DNA from 3 places in the Gluconobacter sp. DsW_058 genome. Region 1 is predicted to be linked to each of the others. Evidence: predicted binding sites of a transcription regulator. Region 1 holds the regulator's gene; each other region holds the start of a gene.
The links. The regulator LexA, encoded in region 1, represses DNA repair genes until DNA is damaged. The targets are predictions, from matches to a motif close to TGTTCTANNTANGTTC.

Region 2: uvrA (excinuclease ABC subunit UvrA) is a predicted target of LexA. The motif match lies at 3,443-3,458, and genes of this name have one in related genera.
Region 3: HK24_RS00050 (ImuA family protein) is a predicted target of LexA. The motif match lies at 2,930-2,945, and genes of this name have one in related genera.

What each region holds. Positions count from the first base shown of each region.
Region 1 covers NZ_JOPH01000003.1:45,533-53,277, reverse strand. The annotation lists gene HK24_RS02600 (exodeoxyribonuclease III) at 1-411, opposite strand, end outside; gene HK24_RS02595 (dipeptidase) at 492-1,499, shown strand; gene uvrC (excinuclease ABC subunit UvrC) at 1,814-3,733, shown strand; gene pgsA (CDP-diacylglycerol--glycerol-3-phosphate 3-phosphatidyltransferase) at 3,843-4,445, shown strand; gene HK24_RS02580 (hypothetical protein) at 4,547-5,155, shown strand; gene lexA (transcriptional repressor LexA) at 5,208-5,933, opposite strand; gene rpmG (50S ribosomal protein L33) at 6,241-6,408, shown strand; gene HK24_RS02565 (septum formation initiator family protein) at 6,523-6,852, opposite strand; gene eno (phosphopyruvate hydratase) at 7,000-7,745, opposite strand, start outside.
Region 2 covers NZ_JOPH01000067.1:5,139-12,883, reverse strand. The annotation lists gene HK24_RS13995 (hypothetical protein) at 51-182, shown strand; gene uvrA (excinuclease ABC subunit UvrA) at 309-3,341, opposite strand; gene ssb (single-stranded DNA-binding protein) at 3,474-4,055, shown strand; gene HK24_RS11700 (GNAT family N-acetyltransferase) at 4,120-4,587, opposite strand; gene HK24_RS11695 (helix-turn-helix transcriptional regulator) at 4,584-5,381, opposite strand; gene HK24_RS11690 (class I SAM-dependent methyltransferase) at 5,465-6,229, shown strand; gene gyrA (DNA gyrase subunit A) at 6,303-7,745, shown strand, end outside.
Region 3 covers NZ_JOPH01000001.1:12,059-19,803, reverse strand. The annotation lists gene HK24_RS00060 (aldo/keto reductase) at 1-849, shown strand, start outside; partial or broken gene HK24_RS13755 (SOS response-associated peptidase) at 1,464-1,553, opposite strand; gene HK24_RS13750 (UvrD-helicase domain-containing protein) at 2,645-2,755, opposite strand; gene HK24_RS00050 (ImuA family protein) at 2,990-3,784, shown strand; partial or broken gene HK24_RS00045 (Y-family DNA polymerase) at 3,792-5,222, shown strand; gene HK24_RS00040 (error-prone DNA polymerase) at 5,219-7,745, shown strand, end outside.

The DNA.
Region 1 (7,745 bases):
TTTCGCGGCTTCTTCTACAAACGCGAGTTTGTGAGCAAATTTTTCGTTTTCTGCCGGATCCGGGATATCGCCCCCCGCAGGGACATAGAAATCATGCAGCATCACTGGCCCGCCAGGTGTCTGAATCGATGCCGCGATGTGCCGACAATCGCTCCGACTGCACCAGTCAGGCGTATTCGCAACTGAGTTGAGGGGCAGACGGGACAGGATTGCAACCCCGTTATATCCCTTCATTCCTCGATAGAGCTGATGCGGAAAGCCAAGCTTCACAAGAGCTTCGGCCGGGAAGAGCGGATCGGGCACTTTCGTCTCCTGAAGGCAGACGATGTCCGGATTTTCCTCCTCAACGAGCTTCTTCAGCAGCGGCAGACGAAGCCGGAGGGAGTTGATGTTCCATGTAATCAGACGCATCACCATTGGATCGTCTGAATTGAGCGCTTTGACAAGCACCTCTTGCGTCAGACCCGCTCACACCCGATCTAGGACGGATCATGACTGAACTGCACGACACGCTTCTGACTTTCGATACCCATATCGACATTCCATGGCCCGATCAGGCGGATGCCTGGTCTCTGCACACGGACCGAAAAGTCGATGTAAGAAAATGCGATCAGGGCAAACTTCGCTCTGTCTATCTTGCCGCCTATATTCCGCAGGGACCACGCGATGAAGCGGGCCACGAAGAGGCCTGGCACCGTGTTAAGGCGATGCTCAAGGTCATCAACGCCCTCGGCGGACATCAGGACGGACTGAGCGCAAATGTCTGCCGAACAGCAGAGGATGTCCGCTCAGCATTCCGGGCAGGAGCGCTCGCTATTGTTCCCGCCATTGAAAATGGTCATGCCCTGGGTGGTGTACCGTCCCGGATCGGCCAACTGGCCGCAGAGTATGGCGTCCGATACCTGACCCTGACCCACAACGGGCATAACGCTCTCGCAGACGCGGCCATTCCAAGAAAAGACCTGAATGATAGTCCTGAACTTCATGGGGGACTGTCTGAACTGGGCCGCGAGACCATTCGCGAGATGAATCGCCACGGTGTGCTGGTGGATGTGTCACACACGGCAAAATCCACCATGATGCAGGCGTCAGAACTTTCCACCACGCCGGTATTCGCCAGCCACTCCTGCGTCAGAAGTCTCTGCGATCATCCTCGCAACCTCGACGACGAGCAGCTCGATCGCCTGAAAGAAACTGACGGACTGATCCAGATTACCGCCATGGGATCTTTTTTGCGTAAGGGCGGTGGGGGCACCGTAGAAGATCTGGCGCGCCATGTTGCCTATGTCGCCGAGCGGGTGGGCGTTCGCCATGTTGGTGTGTCATCAGATTTCGACGGCGGCGGTGGTATACTAGGCTGGCAGGATGCAACTGAAACACCGGCTGTGACACAGGCGCTCCTCAAGGCCGGGTTTAGCCCTGAAGAGCTGACTGCTATCTGGGGTGGTAATATGCTGCGTCTGATGGAAAAGGCTGAGCAAGCATCAATTTCAGCCTGAAAAGACAGCTCTGTTCAGCAAAAAAGTGCGCCCTAACGGGAACAGAACGGGACCATTCAGACTTAATGTGGAGTGCACTCATCCACGATGTTTCGGAAAGCTGTCATGTCCCGTTCGACACGAACCTCAAACTAAAAATTTTTCCGTCCCCTGACGGAACGGAAAATATTTTCCATTATTATCAATATCTTACGTTTACTGATTAAAAATTAGGCAATCTGATGGCAAGGCCGGGAAACCTTGGCCTTCATGATTCTGTCATGGAGCAACCCACAGACTTGTCCACAGGATCAGTGGATGACTGAAGAACTGGCATGACTGACCCTACGCCCACAGAGACAGAAACCTCAATGACACCTGAAGAAGCTCCTGTTCCCGTTGTAAAAAAGCAGGGCGTCGAGGCTATTCGGGACGCTTTGAAAACCATTCCCTACAGCCCTGGCGTGTATCGCATGCTGGGCGAGAAAGGGGAGGTTCTGTATGTAGGCAAGGCGTTAAGCCTCAAGAAACGTGTTTCTTCCTATACGCGCACAACCCAGTTGCCAGAGCGTCTGCGCCGTATGGTGTCTCTGACGGTCTCGATGGAGATTGTCATTACCCGGACGGAAGCTGACGCGCTTCTGCTGGAAGCAAACTACATTAAGCGTATGAAGCCACGCTTCAACATCCTGCTGCGGGATGACAAAAGCTATCCGTGGCTGATGCTCACTGAAAATCACGAATTTCCTCAGATCACCAAACAGCGTGGAAAACCCGTGAAAGGCGCCACCTACTGGGGACCTTTTGCTTCCGCATGGGCGGTAAATCAGACTCTGAACCTTGTGCAGAGAACTTTTCTACTGCGATCCTGCTCTGACGCTGTTCTTAAGAGCCGGACAAGGCCCTGCCTGCTGTTTCAGATCAAACGCTGCGCTGCGCCATGTGTGGATCGTATTTCCAAAGAAAATTATAGCGAGCTAGTCGTTCAGGCTCGGCAATTCCTTTCGGGTAAAAATACCGAGCTGCAGCAGGAACTTGCTGTTGAAATGGAACGCGCCTCCGAAGCCATGGAATATGAGCGGGCTGCAGCCATTCGGGACCGTATTCGTGGATTTTCCAGCATCCAGAATTCAGGAATCATCAATCCGGCCTCCATTCACGACGCAGACATCGTGGCAATCTGGCAGGCCGCAGGGCAAACCTGCATTCAGGTCTTTTTCATCCGTGGAAGCCGCAATAACGGCAACCGTGCCTTCTATCCCGTGCATGCGGAGGAAGAGACCCCGGCTGACGTGCTCTCCGCCTTCCTCATTCAGTTCTATGACAACAAGCCTCCACCACCTGTCATCCTGGTAAATCAGGAGATCTCGGAACAGAAGCTCGTCGAAGAGGCCCTCAGCATCAAGAGGGAGCAGAAAGTCGAGGTTGTCTGTCCTCAACGCGGCGAAAAGAAAAGTGTCGTAGACCATGCGACCCTGAACGCGCGTGAAGCACTGGAGCGAAAGCTGGCGGAGAATACCGGACAGCGCAAACTCCTGGAGGGCGTCGCGAAGGTTTTCAGTCTCGCTGAAACACCCCAGCGGATCGAAACCTACGATAATTCACACATCATGGGTCAGGCACCTTATGGCGTCATGGTTGTGGGTGGGCCGGAGGGTTTTGAAAAGCGCTCCTATAGAAAATACGCCATCAAGGGCCCGGTCACTCCCGGTGATGATTTCGGCATGATGCGGGAAGTCATGGAACGCCGTTTTGGAAAAAACAGGGAAGATGGAGAACGACCTGAAGACTGGCCAGATCTGCTGCTAATTGACGGCGGCCTGGGTCAGTTCAACGCAGTGCGCAACGTATTGGCAGACCTTGGCGTTACGGGAATTCCCATTGTGGCAATCGCTAAAGGCCCGGATCGTGATGCTGGACGCGAATGGTTTTTCACTGAAACACAGCCACCGTTCCAGCTCCCACCTCGTGATCCGGTTCTCTATTATCTTCAACGCCTGAGAGATGAAGCCCACCGTTTCGCGATTACGACACACAGGGCAGGGCGCTCCAAAGGACTTCGGAAATCTGAACTGGATGATGTTCCGGGAATCGGAGGTGCCCGCAAGAAGGCGCTTCTGAATCACTTCGGGTCAGCCAAGACCGTGCGACAGGCCAGTCTCGAAGAGCTTGAAACTGCACCCGGAATCAGCTCTGGAACGGCCAGAGCCATCTACGGGCACTTTCATCCCGAATGGCTTCGGACACAGAGCTGACAATTCCGTGAGGTCACGCCCTGAACGGTGGCTTGGCATAAAAAATACACACATTCAGAGAGGATTGGCGCATACCGGAGACGGATAAACTGTTCTAGACTGCTTCGTGATGCTGACTGATCTGCCAAACGTCCTGACTCTGCTCCGTATTGCGGCCATTCCTGTTCTGGTTGCCCTGCTGGCGCTGCATTCCGCACTCGGTAACGTCGCAGCCTGCGTTGTGTACACGGCTGCTTGCATTACGGATTATCTGGATGGTGCTCTGGCACGGAAATGGCAAATGCTATCCGAACTGGGCCGGATGATGGATCCGATTGCCGACAAGCTTCTTGTCGGTGCGCTGTTGCTCGCACTCGCTGGCCTGACCACACTCCCGGTGTATTCGCTCTATGCTGCCATCATCATCATGCTGCGCGAGATTCTGGTCAGTGGCTTGCGTGAATACATGGCCTCCCAACGCGCAACCCTTCCATCCACCCGCCTTGCAAAATGGAAGACCGGAATTCAGATGGTTGCAATCGGTTTCCTGATTGGCGGAGACAAAGCTGCGGCTACGCTTCATCTTTCATTCCTGCCGGCCACACTAATCGGCGGTATTCTTCTCTGGGTTTCAGTTATTCCAACAGTTCTAAGTGGATGGGGCTATCTCACCGCCGGACTTTCCAGAATGATGGCCTCTGAGCCTCGCAAGTCCTCAAAGATCGTCTCCTGATCTGGACTATCTGTGATTATTATTGCAGTTATCAGCTCGTCATCTGGCGCTTTTAATCGATGACAGGTAAAGTTCAGGGATCGACCTTATGGGAGTACACAATGCGTAAGGCCGCTCTACTGGCATTACCTCTGGCCCTGAGCGGCTGTGCGGGCATGGGCAAGTTTTTCAATGACACCGCGCTGTGGTCGGGAAGCAACCCTAATGCTCCCCATGGCGATAGTGAGAACCTTCGCAGGGCACGCGGTGAATTCGTAGCAGCTGCACCAATCCTGCCAGAAGGTGGGAACATGTGGCCCGGCTCACCTCAGCCTCTGCCAACCCTCAAAGATGTTGTGAACCCTGACAGCGTCTTTAATAAGTCTCTTGGCGATCCGGCTACGTATTTTGGCGGTGCAACGCTCGACAAGAACTTCATGGGTGGTGGTATTGCCGGCACCGGTGCTCTCGGCGTCTCTGGCCCTCAAATGAAGCCAGGCGACACCATGTCCGTCGGTGAAAAAATCGATGCGATGCGTGGTGTGTCAGAAGATCGCAGTCACTTTGTCCCGACACTTCCCACTAGCGTTCCGGATAATGCTGGTCGTTTCCTGAACAAAAACCCTGACAAAACCATCATCATCCCGAATGGGGATGGAACGAGCACGCTTATTGCTCCGGATGGTAAAGTCCGCGTTGTGCGCGGCGTGCCGTCAGTTCCTAATAAATAATTATCAGAAATTATCTGCCTTGTCGGAGCATTAATCCGACAAGGCAGTTCTCTCAGTACTGCCTGAAAAGGGCGACCAGCCGTCCCTGTATGCGCACACGCGCAGCAGGCAGAATACGTGTCTCGTATTCCCGATTAGCGGCTTCCAGAGCAATCGTAGAACCACGACGGCGCAGCTTCTTGAGCGTCACTTCCTGATCATCAATCAGCGCAACAACGATCTGACCATTATCCGCCACTTCGCCGCGACGGATGATGGCAACATCCCCGTCCAAAATGCCAGCTTCAATCATGGAATCACCCGCAACTGTGAGGGCATAATGCTCTCCAGTGCCGAGTAGGGACGATGGCACCTGAATCTGTGCGCTATCATCCTGCAAGGCCTCAATAGGGAGGCCGGCAGCAATGCGTCCGTATAGTGGAAGCTGAACGCTTGCGTTCTCAACGGGAGAGCGAGGAGCCTCGGAAAATGTCCCGGGAAGATCCTGACGACCACCCTCAACAACTGTTGGAACGAAAGGCGCCGGATTAGACACGGCATCTACAACCGGGGCCTCAAGCCCCATATGCGGCAAACGCAGAACTTCAAGCGCTCTTGCACGATGGTGATGCCGTCGCAGAAAGCCGCGCTCTTCAAGGGCGGAAATGAGGCGATGAATTCCTGATTTGGAACGAAGTTCGAGGGCGTCCTTCATTTCATCGAAGGAAGGAGAATAGCCCGTCCGCCGAAGATGTTCGTCAATGTATAGCAAAAGCTGGTGCTGCTTACGCGTCAGCATACAGGCGCTCCCATGCGCCTCGGTGGAGGCAAAATCTGAAGATTGAGACACTGCATAAACTTATGCGACGCTCTTTTGTTCCTTATAGGTTCCTGTTCGTCCACCTGCAAGAACATCTACCAGGCATCAACAAAGCTTTTATCTGGCTAAAAACCCCAGTTTTTGCGGAAAAATGCACCTTATCCCTGGATTTTCTTCAGAAAGCCTTGACCTAGGACATACAAATCAGCATGTTGCGCCGAACTAGATCAACCTGCTGCTTTGGCACTTGCGAGCGGCATCAGGACGGCGCAAGCCCGAGGGTATCATGGGAAAAAGCAACGTTATTCAGATCCGTCTCGTCTCGTCGGCTGACACCGGCTACTTCTACGTCACGAAGAAGAACGCACGTTCTGCTACGGGCAAGATGGAAGTCCGTAAGTATGACCCGGTTGCCCGCAAGCACGTGACCTTCCGCGAAGCCAAGATCAAGTAAGATCTCGCGGATCATACGACGTTAAAAAAGGCGGCCTTCGGGTCGCCTTTTTTATTGGCTCGATTTCTGACGAATAGACTTTCCCGAACATAAAAAAAGAGCCGAGAACGGCTCTTAAAATAGTTTGTCGTGCGGACCGTAGGGGATAACGATATCACCGTTACGCGTCAGATTGAGCATGGCACGGGAACGTTCATCCAGAATGTCAGCATCAAGAGCTTTCTCTTTCAGAGCCAGCACTCGACGGTGCCACACCGCCTGTTCATCCTTGGCATCCTGCTGCGCCTGGATAGCCTGCTGCTGAAGCACAAGCTGATCCTGATAGGCACGGATACCATGAGCGCCGTGAAGGGCGTTCCACCCGAAATAAGCAGTTAGGGACAGAAAGAGCACAGGGGGAGCAACCGCGCGGATGGCACGTTTGATAAATCTGACGGGTCTCACGCGGGGTAACAGGCTCCCTTGGCTTGAAAACTTCTCAACAATCTAGCTCAGAGAGAGGCTGCGAAACAATCACTGTTGTTCAAGACAGTAGATTATTTTAGCGCGCATATAAAACCGGCCTCCTGAATAGAGGCCGGCGTTCGTTGATCAGGCGGACTTCAGAATGCTGCGACCCGCATAACGGGCTGCGCTTCCGAGCTGCTGCTCAATACGGATCAGCTGGTTGTACTTAGCCGTACGATCAGAGCGGGAGAGGGAACCCGTCTTGATCTGACCACAGTTCGTAGCAACAGCAAGATCTGCAATCACGGCGTCTTCAGTTTCACCGGAACGGTGGCTCATAACGCAGGTGTAGCCAGCTTTGTGAGCTGTCTCGACTGCTTCCAGCGTCTCCGTCAGCGTGCCGATCTGATTGACCTTCACGAGCAGGGAGTTAGCTGTCTTGGCCTTGATGCCGCGACGAAGGCGCTCAGGATTGGTCACGAACAGATCATCACCAACAAGCTGGAGACGATCACCCAGACGGGACGTCAGCTCAGCCCAGCCTTCCCAGTCATCCTCAGCCAGACCATCTTCAATGGAGACAATCGGATACTTCTTGGCGAGATCTTCGAGGTAGGAGATCATGCCTGAAGAGTCGAACTCTTTGCCTTCGCCCTTCAGGTTATAACGGCCATTGCTGTAGAACTCGGTCGCTGCGCAATCGAGGGCAAACGTCACGTCATCGCCTGGACGATATCCGGCAGCCTCAACAGACTTCGTAATGAAGCTCAGAGCTTCATCAGCAGACTTCAGACCCGGAGCAAACCCGCCCTCATCACCAACATTGGTGTTGTGACCAGCAGCAGACAGACCCTTCTTGAGAGCGGCGAAGATTTCAGACCCCATGCGCA
Region 2 (7,745 bases), on a different contig from region 1:
GGGAGAAAATGGATTGTTCTGGTGAGGATAATCCAGAGCGCTGAGCGCTGATGATTGCTATAATCTGGCTGCCGTCTCGTATGTTGATTGTTGCCGTGGGGTTTGCACCAGCATACCCGATTGGAAAGGGTACGGCTGCGTTTTTTGCGATTACTGTTCTGGTGCCGCCTGTCGGGGGCTGAATTTCTGGCTCCCGATCACTCTGGTCCGGATGGCATTGGGACGACGGCCTTTGATATCTTTTTGTAGCCTGCTTGCGTAGCATTCTTTGTTGTCCTGAAGAGCTGAGCTCTTCAGGACTTGAGGAATCAGGCTTTGGTTTTGTTGCGGGAGCCTGAGGGGCGGCCACGAGGTTTCTTGTCCGCCACTATTTTTGCCTTAGGCACTTTTGTTGTTTTGGCTGGGGCTCGCTCCGCCTTTGGGGGCAAGCTGGCGGCAATCATCGCCTGAGTGATTCTTTTGCCTGTAGGCTCACGGTGCTGCCTGACACCGGGGGCATCCAGAAGGGGGGCCAGAAAGCGGCCAGTGTGGCTTGCTTTGCAGTCAGCAATGTCTTCCGGTGTTCCTGCGGCTACGATTTTGCCGCCACCATCACCGCCTTCCGGTCCGATATCAATCAGCCAGTCTGCTGTCTTGATGACCTCCAGATTATGCTCGATCACTAAAATGGTGTTGCCCTGATCAACCAGCGTATGCAGCACTTCCAGCAGCTTACGGACGTCTTCAGTGTGCAGGCCGGTGGTGGGCTCATCAAGAATGTAGAGCGTGCGACCCGTAGCCCGTTTGGCGAGTTCCTTGGACAGTTTGACGCGCTGTGCTTCACCGCCTGAAAGCGTGGTTGCCTGTTGGCCCAGGGCGACATAGCCGAGACCAACCTGCTGGAGAATGGCGAGGCGGTCCCGAATTCTGGGCGCAGCCTGAAAAAACGGCAACGCCTCGTCCACGGTCATGGCAAGTACATCAGCGATGGAGTTGCCACGGAACTTCACTTCCAGCGTTTCACGATTGTACCGCGCGCCTTTGCAGGTGTCACAGGTGACAAAGACGTCAGGCAGGAAGTGCATTTCGATTTTCAGGACGCCATCGCCCTGACAGGCTTCGCAGCGGCCGCCCTTTACATTGAAGGAGAAGCGGCCGGGTTTGTAACCGCGTGCCTTGGATTCCGGGAGTTCGGCAAACCAGTCTCGGATAGGGGCGAACAGGTCCGTGTAGGTGGCGGGGTTGGAACGGGGTGTACGGCCGATCGGAGACTGATCGATTTCGATGATTTTATCGAGGTTCTCTACGCCTTCCAGTCGGTCATAAGGGAGTGGAGACTGGCTCGATTTCATGAGTTGCCGGGACAGCGCTTTGTAAAGGGTATCCACGACCAGGGTGGACTTGCCGCCGCCTGATACACCGGTGACCGCAATAAAGGTCCCCAGCGGGAAATCGACGGTCAGATCCTTGAGATTGTTTCCCTTGGCTCCAACCAATGTGAGTGTTTTGTCCGAGGTGCGTCGATTTTCCGGAACTGGAATGAACTTCCGACCCGACAGATAGGCACCGGTCAGGCTTTCTTTATTCTTGGCTACTTCCGCAGGTGTCCCGATGGCGATGACGTTTCCACCGCGCGTGCCAGCACCAGGCCCCATATCGATAAGGTAATCAGCAGCACGGATGGCATCTTCGTCATGTTCGACGACGATGACGGTGTTTCCAAGGCGCTTGAGACGCTCCAGTGTGCCGAGAAGGCGCTCGTTGTCGCGCTGATGCAGGCCGATGGACGGTTCATCCAGCACATACAGAACGCCTGTCAGACCCGAGCCAATCTGGGACGCCAGACGGATACGCTGGCTTTCACCGCCAGAAAGTGTGGCGGATCCGCGGGAAAGCGTGAGGTAGTCCAGGCCAACATCATCGAGGAAGTGCAGGCGATCCGTGATTTCGCGAAGAATGCGGCGCGCGATTTCGGCACGTTGTGGGGTGAGGGTAACTTCAACACCGGAAAACCAGTCCAGTGCCTTCCGGATCTGCATATCTGACGCTTCGGCGATGTTCAGGTCATTGACCTTCACGCAGAGGGCTTCAGGTTTCAGGCGTGCGCCATGGCAGGTGTGGCAGGGCTTTTCTGACTGATAGCGCGACAGTTCCTCGCGGACCCACATACTGTCTGTCTGCGCCATGCGCCGCCGCAGGTTTTTGAGCACGCCTTCAAAGGGCTTCGTAACGGTATGAACTTTGCTGCCATCACGATACGGAATGGCGATGGCCTCTTTGGAACCGTACAGGATCAAATCCCTGGTTTCGGCTTTCAGGTCTCGCCATGGCGTGTTCATGGTGTCCCCGCAATGGCGGGCAAGGGCTGCAAGAGTCTGGTCATACCAGTCCGTGCTGGCACCACTCCAAGGGGCAATCACACCTTCAGAAAGTGTAAGCGTATCGTCACTGACAATCAGGTTCTCGTCAAAATGGGTTTCCGTACCGATACCATCGCAGGTCGGACAGGCGCCCATTGGGGCATTGAAGGAGAACAGACGGGGCTCGATCTCCTCAATCGTAAAGCCTGAAACAGGGCAGGCGAAACGTGAGGAGAAAACGATGTGGGCGAGGGCAGCTGTTTCTCCCGCACGCCGGACTTCTTCCGCGTAGGCCAGACCGTCGGAGAGTTCGAGGGCTGTCTCAAAGCTGTCTGCCAACCGTGATTCAAGGTCAGGTTTAACGACAATCCGGTCCACCACGACTTCGACATTGTGGCGGGTCTTGCGATTGAGTTTGGGGGCTTCGGCAATTTCGTAAAGCTCACCGTCAATTTTGACGCGCGTGAAGCCCTTGCGAGCCAGGTCTGCCAGTTCGCGTTTGCAGTCCCCTTTACGGTCCCGGACGACCGGCGCCAGCAGCATGAGACGCGTGCCTTCAGGAAGCGCCATGACGCGATCTACCATCTGGCTGACTGTCTGGGCTTCAATAGGGAGGCCGGTTGCGGGTGAATAGGGAACACCTACGCGCGCCCAGAGAAGGCGCATGTAGTCATGGATTTCCGTGATAGTGCCGACAGTGGAGCGGGGGTTCTTTGAGGTCGTTTTTTGTTCGATCGAGATGGCCGGGGAGAGGCCCTCAATGGAGTCCACATCCGGCTTGCCCATCAGTTCGAGGAACTGGCGGGCATAAGCAGAAAGGCTTTCCACATATCGGCGCTGACCTTCGGCATAGATCGTATCGAAGGCGAGAGACGACTTTCCGGAGCCGGAGAGACCCGTGATGATCGTCAGGGAGTCACGGGGAATCGTGACATCGATATTCTTGAGATTGTGGGCGCGGGCACCACGGACACGGATCGAATGATTGTCTGGAAAGCTCACGAAAACCCCGAAGACTATGCAGAAAGTAGAATGTGAGATGGGAACGCATCCAAAGGGATGCTAGATCATTTCATAGATGGGCTTTCTGAGCCGCATGAAAAGAACAATTCGAGAATAAATGGTTGGTACGGAATGGCAGGTAGCGTCAATAAGGTGATTTTGGTCGGGAATCTGGGCAAGGACCCGGAAGTCCGGAACACGCAGTCAGGCGGGAAGGTTGTCAATCTGACGATCGCCACGTCTGAAACATGGAACGACCGTCAGTCCGGTGAGCGCCGCGAGCGTACGGAATGGCATCGCGTCGTCATTTTCAATGATCGCCTGGGCGATGTGGCTGAGCGTTTTCTGCGCAAGGGGCGCAAGGTTTACCTTGAAGGTGAACTGCGCACCCGTAAGTGGACCGACCAGTCCGGCCAGGAGCGTTACACGACGGAAGTAACGATTGATCGCTTCCGCGGTGAGTTGGTGCTCCTCGACAGTAACCGTAGTGGCGGTGATGAAGGCGGTGGCTTCGACGGTGGTGGTTCGTCCTACGGTGGCGGAAGTAACAACGGCGGCGGCTTTGGTGGTGGAAGCCGGAGCGGTAGCAGTGAAGGCGGCTTTGGCGGTGGCTCTCGGAGTAGCGGCGGTAGCGCAGGCGGCGCGTCGGGCAGTCGTGGCGGTGGCTGGGATGCTCCGCCAGATAACGATCTGGATGATGAAATCCCGTTCTAAGGGATTTTCCGGAGAACCGGGCTGGCAGTGTCAGTCCGGTTTTTTTATGCGTGAAAGGTCCGTTTTAGAGCGACAGATGAAGGAACTGGTTGAACCCAGAGGCCTGATAGTCAGCGAAGGGTTCGCCGAGTTGAAAGCCTCGGGCCTTGTAGAGCTTTAGTGCGGGTTCGAAAGAGGAATTCCGGCCGGTTTCAAGGCTGAGCTTTTTCAGGCCCAGAGAGCATGCCCTGTGAATGAGATGATCCAGAAGAGTGCTGGCGATGCCCCGTCTTAAAAAATCCGGATGAGTCCGTATGGATTTGAGTTCACCGTTCTGAGCACTCAATCGTTTTAGCGCACCAATGCCAGCAACGTGGCCGTGGTGATGGACAGTCCAGACCTCGATATCTGATGAGGTGAGAGCAGCCAGATCCAAGGCGAAGACGTGTCCAGCAGGGGTGTTTTCGTGCATTCCGGCAAGGTGAAGGGCCAAAAGGTCGCGTGTTTCTCGTTTGGAAAAATCGGCTGGGTGGAGAGTGTAGTTCGGGTTCATAGGGTGGAATCCGGAGTGGTCGTGCTTCTGGACAGAATGACGAGTTTATAGCCCGCATGAGCTGTCGGGATGAACGTTGTTTGATCGTAGTGGAGAAGGCCTTGTGTTGGATGTTGAAAGCTCCGCTGCCCTCCTTCTCTGGGGAGGACGCTCTGGTCTTCCCAGAAACGATTAAATTCCGGACTTTCTCTCTGAAGGGTTGAGACAAGTGTCTGAAAAGGTTCGGTACGGGCACTCGAAACTGTATCGGCCCGAAATTCGGCCAGAAGCCGCTGGGCGCGGGTTAGCCAGTCCGTAAGGAAAATTCGGGCATGGGGGTTCAGAAAAACATAGCGCAGCTGATTGGTCTCTGAGCTGTTCAGCCAGGCATTGAAAAGGAATTTGGCTGCGGAATTTGCGCTCAGAACATTCCACAAGGGATCGAGCAAATAAGCAGGGCTGTAGATCTGTTCCGGGAGGCTGAGCAGTGTGGCCGGTGCAGTTGGCGCAGTGTGATCCTGCTGAGGGTCTCGCAGTTCTGCCAACGTGAAAAGGTAGCGTCTTTCCGTCATGGACAGTTTCAGAGCCGTGGCAATGCGCGACAGGGTGGCGGACGAGCATGAGACGTCGCGTCCCTGTTCCAGCCACGTGTACCATGTCGTGCTGATCCCGCAGAGTTGAGCTGTTTCTTCGCGGCGCAGTCCTGGGGTGCGTCTGCGTCGTAATGGAGTCAGCAAGCCTGCTTCTGACGGGGCAAGCCTTTCCCGGTGCGAGCGAAGAAACAGACCAAGAGTTTTGCGGCTGGACGTAGGCATGGTGCAATTTATACCATGATAAAATAGGATCTTATACCTGACTGTTTGTTGCCTGATGATGATCTCCAAGGGAGAAAAATCAGATGGTTAGGCAGGCAGGACAATTTGCTGCGAAGCATTATGAAGACAGGGCGTCATCTTACGTAAACAGCGTGGTGCATAATCAGGGCGATGATCTGGATGTGATGGTTCGGGCTGTTCAGGGGCGCGGGTTTGAACGTGTGCTGGACCTTGGCTGTGGCGGGGGTCATGTCAGCTATGCTGTGGCGCCACATGTCGGGCAGGTTGTCGCCTGCGATGTCACGGCCGGAATGTTGGCTGCGGTAAGCCGGTCCGCTCAAGACCGTGGCCTTGGCAACATTGCTGTTGAACAGGGCGCCGCAGAAGCGCTTCCATTTGATGATTGTGTGTTTGACGCTGTTTTATGCAGGTTTAGTGCCCATCATTGGGAAGGTTTTGAGGCTGGTCTGAGAGAAGTGCGTCGCGTTCTGAAGTCAGGAGGTCTGGCTATTTGCGGTGATGTTACGGCTCCTGAAGACGCTATGTCCGATAGTTGGCTCCAGACGCTGGAATTGATGCGGGATATCTCTCATGTGAGGGACTATGCCGTGACAGAATGGGTGTCTGCTCTCGGAAGATCCGGTTTTGTTGTGGATGGCCTGATACGCAGCTGTCTGAGGATGGAATTTGAGAGCTGGGTATCGCGAACACGAACGCCGACGGAACGTGTAGAGGGCATCCGGTCGTTGCAGCGTGGTGCGCCTGTAGCTGTCCGTGAAAGACTGGGGTTGGAAGAAGACGGCAGTTTCCTGCTGGACGTGACCGTTTTTCAGTCTCACAGGCCATAATGGGGTGGGTGTGGCATGTAGGCCGCGCATGGGCTATGCTGTGCGGACTGTATTTTAGCGTGGTGGACCTGTCTTGACCGAGCTGAACGAGCCGACTGATATTGTACCTTCCGATCGTCTTCCGGTGACGATTGAGGAGGAGATGCGCTCCTCCTATCTGGCCTATGCGATGTCGGTGATCGTCTCGCGTGCCTTGCCGGATGTGCGTGACGGCCTGAAACCCGTCCATCGCCGCATCCTGTACGCGATGCGCGAGAGTGGGTTTACGTCTGATAAGCCTTACCGCAAGTCTGCGCGTGCGGTCGGTGACGTGATGGGTAAATACCATCCGCACGGTGACAGCTCTATTTACGATGCCATGGTTCGTATGGCGCAGCATTGGTCAATGCGCGTCAAGCTGATTGATGGACAGGGTAACTTTGGTTCGGTCGATGGCGATAGCCCGGCTGCCATGCGTTACACCGAAGCCCGTCTGGCCAAGTCTGCGTCGTTCCTGCTGGATGATATCGAGCGGGATACGGTTGATTTTCAGCCGAACTACGACGAGAGCGAGCACGAGCCTAAGGTTCTGCCAGCGACGTTCCCAAATCTTCTGGTGAATGGCGCTTCGGGTATCGCGGTCGGTATGGCCACGAACATCCCAACGCATAATCCTGGCGAAGTCATTGATGCCACCCTGGCGATGATTGCCAATCCGGCGATTGAGCTGGATGAGTTGATGCAGATCATCCCTGGTCCGGATTTCCCGACCGGCGGCATCATCATGGGCCGGAGTGGCATTCGCAAGGCGTTTGAGACAGGCCGTGGGTCCGTTCCGGTTCGTGCGCGTGCTGAGATCGAGGAGATCCGCAAGGATCGTCAGGCGATCGTCATCACCGAGATCCCGTATCAGGTGAACAAGGCAACCCTTCAGGAGAAGATTGCCGATCTCGTTCGTGCGAAGGAAATCGAAGGCATCTCTGATATCCGGGACGAAAGTGATCGTTCTGGAATGCGCGTTGTCATTGAGCTGAAGCGCGATGCGACGCCGGAAGTGGTGCTGAACCAGCTCTATCGCTTCACGCAGCTTCAGACGTCCTTCAGTGTAAATATGCTGGCACTCGATGAGGGCAAGCCGCGCACGATGGGGCTGATGGACGTTCTGCAGGCGTTCATTCGTTTTCGCGAAGACGTCATTCTGCGTCGCGCACGCTTCGATCTGAACAAGGTTCGGGATCGTGGGCATCTGCTGGTTGGCCTTGTGCTGGCTGTTGCCAACATCGACGAAGTGATCGCGCTGATCCGTTCTGCCCCTGATGCCTCGACAGCGCGTGAGCTGCTTATGGCGCGCGAGTGGGATGCGAGCGAAGTTGTGCCGTTGCTGGAACTGATCCAGGACGAAGGCAATGTCATTTATGATGGCAAGGTTCGCCTCACAGAAGCGCAGGCTCGCGGTATTCTCGAACTGCGTTTGCAGCGTCTAACCGGTCTGGAACGTGAGAAGATCCAAGGTGAGCTGAGCGAAGTTGCGGCCAAG
Region 3 (7,745 bases), on a different contig from region 1:
CCGCCTGCAGTCATGCTAAACAATGGCGTTCAGATGCCGTCTCTTGGTTTTGGTGTATTCCAGGTCCCTGATCCTGCCGAATGTGAGCAAAGTGTTCGGGACGCCATTGATGTCGGCTATCGGCTTCTGGACACAGCAACATCCTATGGCAACGAGGAAGCAGTCGGACATGCGATCCGCAACCACGGGATCGACCGCAGCGATTTATTCGTCACTACCAAACTCTGGATTGAAGATGCGAGCTATGAGGGAGCCAAGGCTGCTTTTGAGCGCTCGTTGAACAAACTCCAGACAGACTATCTCGATCTTTGGTTGATCCATCAACCATACGGGGACGTCTATGGGGCATGGCGCGCAATGGAAGAACTGTATCGTGCGGGCCGTATCCGGGCGATCGGCGTCAGCAACTTCTATCCTGACCGACTGGTAGATTTCGTGCTGCACAACGAAATCACACCAGCGATCAATCAGATTGAGCTCCATCCTTTTCATCAGCAGGACGATGCGCTGAAAATCCTGAAGCAATACGATGTTCAGGCGGAAGCTTGGGGACCGTTTGCAGAGGGACGAAACGGGCTGTTCTCGAATGATCTGCTTCAGTCAATTGCGCAGAAGCATGGCAAGACCATCGCTCAGGTTGTGCTGCGTTGGTTGAACCAGCGCGGGATTGTCGCGATCCCCAAGTCAGTTCGTAAAGATCGTATGGCCGAAAATTTTGCTATCTTCGACTTTACGTTGGACGATGCTGATGTGGAGGCGATTACCACGCTTGATCAGAAAGCCAGCAGTTTCTTCGATCACCGCGATCCGGAGAAAGTCAGATGGCTGGGGACAAGAAATTTAAGGTGAGAAGTATCTTCTCAGGGGTGTCTGTGTGAATTGAGATTGTTGCGGATCTTATTCAAATCAAGTGAATGTTTTTTCGATCCATACGAGTTAAAGGGAATGTCCGAGTATCGACAATTTCGCTCATAACCGGACATTCTGTTTACCTCCCTGAACTGCCTGTCCGCTCAAGGAACATAGAGCGGACAGGCAGCAGACGCCTACATAATGGATGTTCAAACCCATAGAGTGCCGTTCCGACTGCGGACATCGTCAACAGGTCCCTGAATGTCCTACGACATGATGGCATGCGGCGTAGCGTGGTGCCGTGCTGATATCTCTATCTGCAAAGAGAGAATAGCCTATACGGAAACTTACAGAGACGAACTCACAATGACGGCGTGCCATCGGCCTTAATCCGACGAGGAGAATGCGGACTGACCAGACGATCGCATTACGCTGAAGGGACGGCAAAGGATTATGACTTGGCTAACTCTGCCGAGATTTGGGTGGGCCGGTCTAACGACCGCATTGGAGACGCTTCGCTGCTGGATCGGTTCCTCCCCCGCCGTACGGCAGGTTTCAGCTTGAGCGGTCGTTCACCCCATCTGACAGCCAGCCTCGGTGGTCAGAAATCAGCACAGGTCATCCGTCGTCTCTCCACCAGCCAGTTTCCGCACCGACATCCACCCGCACCATATCCCTGCAAAGAAAGCCAGTAGCTCGCCGCAGCAATAAACGGTCTGAATTAGACCTGAGAGCGACTGCAATTCCTGCATCTCCAGGCTGTGGATAAGTCCGTTTTTGGAGCAAATTTCAACCGCTTCTGTCGAGATGCAACAAACAGGGGGGGGGGTGCGATTTTAGGTATTTTTTTCATGTTTTTTGACATGAAATACAGGGCAAGTGCCATTTTCCCTCCCCCGCAATTTTTGGGGTGGTGTGGCGTGTTACGCGATCGAATCGAAAAGGGAGCCGAATTTATTCAGCGATAGAGGAAAGAAAAAAAGAGAAAAAGCGTAGCGATTTCATATGCATCCGAAGGGTGCGTATGAAATTGAGGTAGCGTGCCTTCCAAGCAGGGGAAAGTAGGTCAAAAGGGGGAGAGATGTTGGTGCCAGGTGTCATTTGGGAAAGAGTTGCCGGTAAATAGGGGAATCTAGGGGGGGTGGAATGTTTATATGCGGTCGGAGATGCCATTTTTTTGAGGCTGGGAGTGTCTGAGGCTGTTTGTGGTGGCAGGCCCAGTGCAGGGGAGAGCCTGAGGCTTGTTGGCGCTCTGTGTGATGAGGTTGTCGGCAATGAAGGGGTGTTATGACGCCAAGAGGGGCGAATTGTGTGGGATTTTATCCGTGTTGCCGTAGTACCGCATTTTTCGGTGTGCCCCTAGTACCACAAAAACATAACACTGTTATAATTTAAGGCCATTTTGGGATTTTATCCCAAAGGGTGTTTTTGAGTATTGTGTTAAATCAACGGGTTAGAGTTTACAAATCGAAACAAAAAGGGGTCAAAAATAGGGGTTTTTGGGGCCTTTTTGCCCTGTGGATAAGTTTGTTTTGAATCAACATCAAATTGCCCCGCAGATAGGGCAGTTACATTCCCAGAATGACGGTCATGAAAGCTCATACCGAAGGCGATTTCCTCTGGCCCATCTGTGAAGTGGACGTCCCAGACCACACCAACGCGTCAGCTAGAGGTCCGGCTTTGTCGCCCAGCACGGTTTTGAAGATGCGCTCGACACGCCGTGTCATCTCAACATTGGCACGCCGGGAGAAGGTCAGCAGCAGGATGCGGCGCGGATCAGCCCCTGAGGCGATCAGATGCGCACCCGGTGTGCGAGCGTGTTCGTCTTGCCCGAACCAGCCCCAGCGATGACCAGGATCGGCGATGAATCTGCTCCACCTGCCGAGACCCCGGTCCCATGCATGACGACCTGCCGCTGCGCGTCATTCAGACGGGACAGATAATCGTCGCTGCCCGAAGCGGGACAAGGTTCTGGATTTAATTCATTAGCGCACTTTCATCAACGATACTGAACCGACATCGCTAACCAGCATGCCGGATACGGAGAGAATTTGCATTGACTTGCTTAGCAAGATTAGAACAAATCAGGAACATATGATCAGGAAATTTGCCTGCACAAGGACCGTCGAGCCGTGACATGACTGCTGAAACCCATAAAAAACCCGGTCTGGAGACGCTACGGGCCGCGATCAGCCGTCTCGAAGGGCACAGCGACCGACGCCGCTCGGTGCTGCCCTTTGGTGTGCGCGAGATCGACGGCCGACTGCCGGGCGGCGGTCTGGCACTGGGCGCGTTGCACGAGGTGGCGGGCGGAGGCAACGACGCCCTGCACAGTGCGGCCGCCGGTCAGTTCTGCGCCGGGATTGCAGCCCGCACGCGCGGCAAGGTGCTCTGGATTGTCACACGTCAGGACATATTCGTTCCCTCCCTGAAACAGGTCGGGCTGTCAGCACGGCGGACCATTTTTGTCGAGGCCAGTTCGGATGTCGATGTGCTGGCCTGCTTCGAGGAAGGGCTGCGGCATGGTGGCCTTGGGGCCGTGGTTGCCGAAGTCGCTCGTCTGTCCATGACCGCCTCACGCCGCCTGCAACTGGCGGCTGAAACCTCTGGTTCGCTTGGCATCGCCATCCGGCGCTGGCGACGGCAGACGGATGCGGCGGATTTCGGCCAACCGACTGCCAGTGTGACCCGATGGCGGGTGTCCGTCCTGCCATCCGGACCGCTGCCGGTGCCCGGAGTGGGCCGCCCTCGCTGGCTACTGGAACTGATCCGTGCCCGGGCGGGTGAATGTGCCGATTTTGAAGTGGAGGCCTGTGACGCCAAAGGAAGGCTCGCCCCCTGTATCCCGGTCGCGGATCGTCTCTCTTTACCTGCCGCTTTGGCCGACCGATCGGATCAGGAAACGACTTGGACCAGACGCGCCCGCGCCTGAAACGCCGTTGGCTCTTGTCGGACGGGAAGGACGGCGACGAGTTGTCCTGTCGGTCGATCTTGCCGCCCGCAAGCTGGGGCTGCGCCCCGGCATACCGGTGGCCAAGGCTCAGGCGCTGTTTCCCGATCTGGTGCTGATGGACGCCGATCCCGAAGGCGACCGGCTAGGGCTGGAAAAACTTGCCCTGTGGTTCCAGCACCGGATCGCGCCCATCGTGGCCGCCGATGCGCCGGACGGCCTGGTTCTGGACACGACCGGGGCCGATCACCTGCATGGTGGCGAACTTCCCATGCTCAAGGATATGGTCCACCGCATGGTAGGAGCCGGTTTTTGCGCTCGGGCCGTAGTCGCGGACACCTGGGGGGCGGCCCACGCATTGGCTCGCTATGGCCGGTTAGCGATTGCGGCTGTCCCTTCAGATAAAACGACCTCTGCTCTGGCTGATCTGCTCGTTGAAGCTCTCCGTCTGCCCTCCCCTATCATTGAAGGTCTGGCCACGCTGGGCGTATCTCGCATCGGATCACTGGCCGCCATGCCCCGCGCACCGCTGGCGCTGCGTTTCGGCCCAGAGGTGGCCCGCAGGCTGGATCAGGCTTTTGGACGCATGGGGGAAGCCATCGTGCCAGTCCGCCAGGTGGATCCGGTCGAGGTCAGCCGGAATTTCGCCGAACCCATCGGCGCGGCCGAGACCATCACCAAATATATTGGCAAGCTGGTGCCGCTGCTCTGCCAGAGTCTGGACGAACGTGGGCAGGGCGTGCGCCGTCTCGACCTGCTGCTGCATCGGGTAGATAGCTGCACCGAGGCTATCCGCGTGGCGACCGCCATGCCGGTACGCGATGTGAAGGGCCTGACGCGGCTGCTATGCGAGAAAATCGAAACGATCAATCCGGGTTTCGGCATCGAGCGAATGGTGTTGATCGCGTCCCTGGCGGAGCCCATGGACCGGCGGCAGACGGTCTCCTCCCTGATTGCAGAGGAAGAGACCGATGTGTCCGACCTCATCGACACACTGGCCAACCGTGTCGGCATGCAGGCGCTGTATCGCTTTGCCCCCGTGGAAAGCGATCTGCCCGAACGCTCCTTCCGCCGAGTGCCTGCCCTAGCCCCCGAGGAGACAAAGAACTGGCCGGAGCACTGGCCTCGACCCACCCGGCTGCTGGCACGACCGGAACCGGTGCAGGCCATAGCGGAGTTGCCGGATCAGCCACCGCTGTTCTTCATCTAGCGGGGCGTGCGGCGGAAAGTGAAATGCGCTGACGGGCCTGAGCGGGTCTTTGGCGAGTGGTGGAAAAATGACGCCGAGCTGACCATCGCCCGCGATTACTTCCGGGTGGAGGACACCCGTGGCGAACGGTTCTGGCTTTACCGTGCCGGTGATGGTGAGCACGGCGAGACCGGCTCGCAGGGCTGGTTTCTGCACGGGATTTTTGGATGAGCACCTCGGCGCAGCGTTATGCCGAACTGCAGATCACGACCTATTTCTCGTTCCTGCGCGGGGCTTCCTCCCCCATCGAACTATTCGCACAAGCAAAGGCGCTTGGCATCGAGGCGCTGAGCATCTGTGACCGCAATTCTCTGGCCGGGATAGTGCAGGCCCATGTCGCGGCAAAAGAGGTCGGACTCCGCCTTGTTGTGGGATGCCGTCTCGATCTGGCGGATTTCCCGCCCGTGCTGGTCTACCCGATGGACCGGGCTGCCTATGGCCGCCTTTGCCGCCTGCTCAGCCTAGGCAAGGAGCGAGCCGGAAAAGGGAAATGTCATCTTCTCTGGGAGGATCTCGTCGCCTGGGGTGAAGGCCTGATCGTTGTCCTGATCCCCGACACGGCAGACGATGCTTGCGCCCTGCATCTGCGCAAGCTGAAAGACGCCTTTGCCCACCGCGCCTACATGGCGCTCACCCTCCTACGCCGCCCGAATGACCAGATGCGGTTGTATGAACTGTCGAACCTGGCACATCAGGCACGGGTGCCAACCGTTGTGACCAATGACGTGCTGTTCCATACTCATGACCGGCGCATCCTGCAGGATGTCGTGACCTGCATCCGGCACAATACCACCATTGACGAGGCCGGGTTCATCCGCGAACGTCATGCCGACCGTTATCTCAAGCCACCGCAGGAGATGGCCCGGCTGTTCGGCCGTTACCCTGAAGCCGTGACCCGTACCATGCAGATCGTGGAGCGCTGCCGTTTCTCGCTTGATGATCTGGCCTACCAGTATCCCGATGAAGTGTCCGTGCCCGGTCAGACGCCCCAGCAGGCGTTGGAAGCGCTAACATGGGAGGCGGCAGACCGCACTTATCCCGAAGGGGTGCCGGACGAAGTCCGCAAAAGCCTGCACCATGAACTCGCCCTGATCGGGCGCATGAAATACGCGCCCTATTTCCTCACGGTGAACAGCATCGTCCGCTATGCCCGTAGTCAGGACATTCTCTGCCAAGGTCGTGGGTCGGCTGCCAATTCTGCAGTCTGTTACGTGCTGGGTATCACCGCCATTGATCCGGCCCGTAACTCGCTACTGTTCGAGCGCTTCGTCTCTGAAGAACGGGACGAGCCGCCGGATATTGATGTGGATTTCGAGCATGCCCGCCGCGAGCAGGTTATCCAGTGGGTCTATGAGCATTATGGCCGTAACCGCGCAGCTCTGACCGCGGTGGTGATCCGCTATCGCGCCAAAGGGGCTTTGCGGGATGTCGGCAAGGTTATGGGGTTGCCGGAGGATCTGATCCGAACCCTCTCGGGCCAGATTCATGGCTGGGGACGTAAGCTGGACGATGACGCCCTGAATGATAGCGGCGTTGATCTGTCCGATCGGCGCATCCGCCTGACGCTGAATCTGGCTCGATGCCTGATTGGCGTGCCCCGCCATCTGTCGCAGCATCCCGGTGGTTTTGTGCTGACACATGACCGGCTGGATGAACTGGTGCCCATCGAGCCTGCCTCAATGGAGGCCCGCCAGATCATCGAATGGGACAAGGACGATATCGACGTCCTGAAATTCATGAAGGTGGATATTCTAGCTCTGGGCATGCTGACCTGCATGAAAAAGGGGCTGGATCTGCTAGCAGACCACAAGGGCCAGCATTTCACGCTTCAGAGCATTCCGGCTGAGGATCCCCGCACCTACGCCATGATCCGCAAGGCGGATACGATCGGTGTGTTCCAGATCGAGAGCCGGGCGCAGATGTCCATGCTGCCACGGCTCAAACCGCGTGTGTTTTATGACCTCGTCATCGAGGTCGCGATCGTGCGTCCCGGCCCCATTCAGGGGGATATGGTCCATCCCTATCTTCGCAGGCGTGAAGGGATTGAGCCGGAAAACTATCCCACCCCCGAACTGGAAAAGGTTCTGAGCAAAACGCTTGGCATCCCGCTGTTTCAGGAGCAGGCGATGCAGGTCGCCATGATCTGTGCGGGGTTTACCGCCGCCGAGGCCGATCAGTTACGTCGGGCCATGGCGACGTTCAAGAATACCGGTACCGTCTCGCAGTTTCAGACGCGTCTCATCGAAGGCATGCGCGACAACGGTTATGATGAGGATTTTGCAGAACGGATCTACCAGCAATTGGAAGGCTTCGGTTCCTATGGGTTTCCCGAGAGCCATGCAGCCAGTTTCGCCATTCTGGCCTATTCGTCATCGTGGATGAAATGCACCCATCCGGATGTGTTTCTTGCGTCACTCCTGAATTCCCAGCCGATGGGATTTTACGCGCCAGCGCAACTGGTTCGCGATGCGCGGGAACATGGTGTGAAAATCCGGCCCGTTTGCGTCAATGCCTCACGCTGGAACAGCACGCTGGAAGGACCAGAAAGACCTGACGGGATGTTCGCCGTGCGACTGGGCATGAGCCTGGTGAAGGGACTGGCCAATGACGATGCGGCCCGGATTGTTGCCGCACGAGCGTCATGTCCGTTTACCTCGGTTGATGACCTGTGGCGTCGGGCTGGCGTCAAAGCGG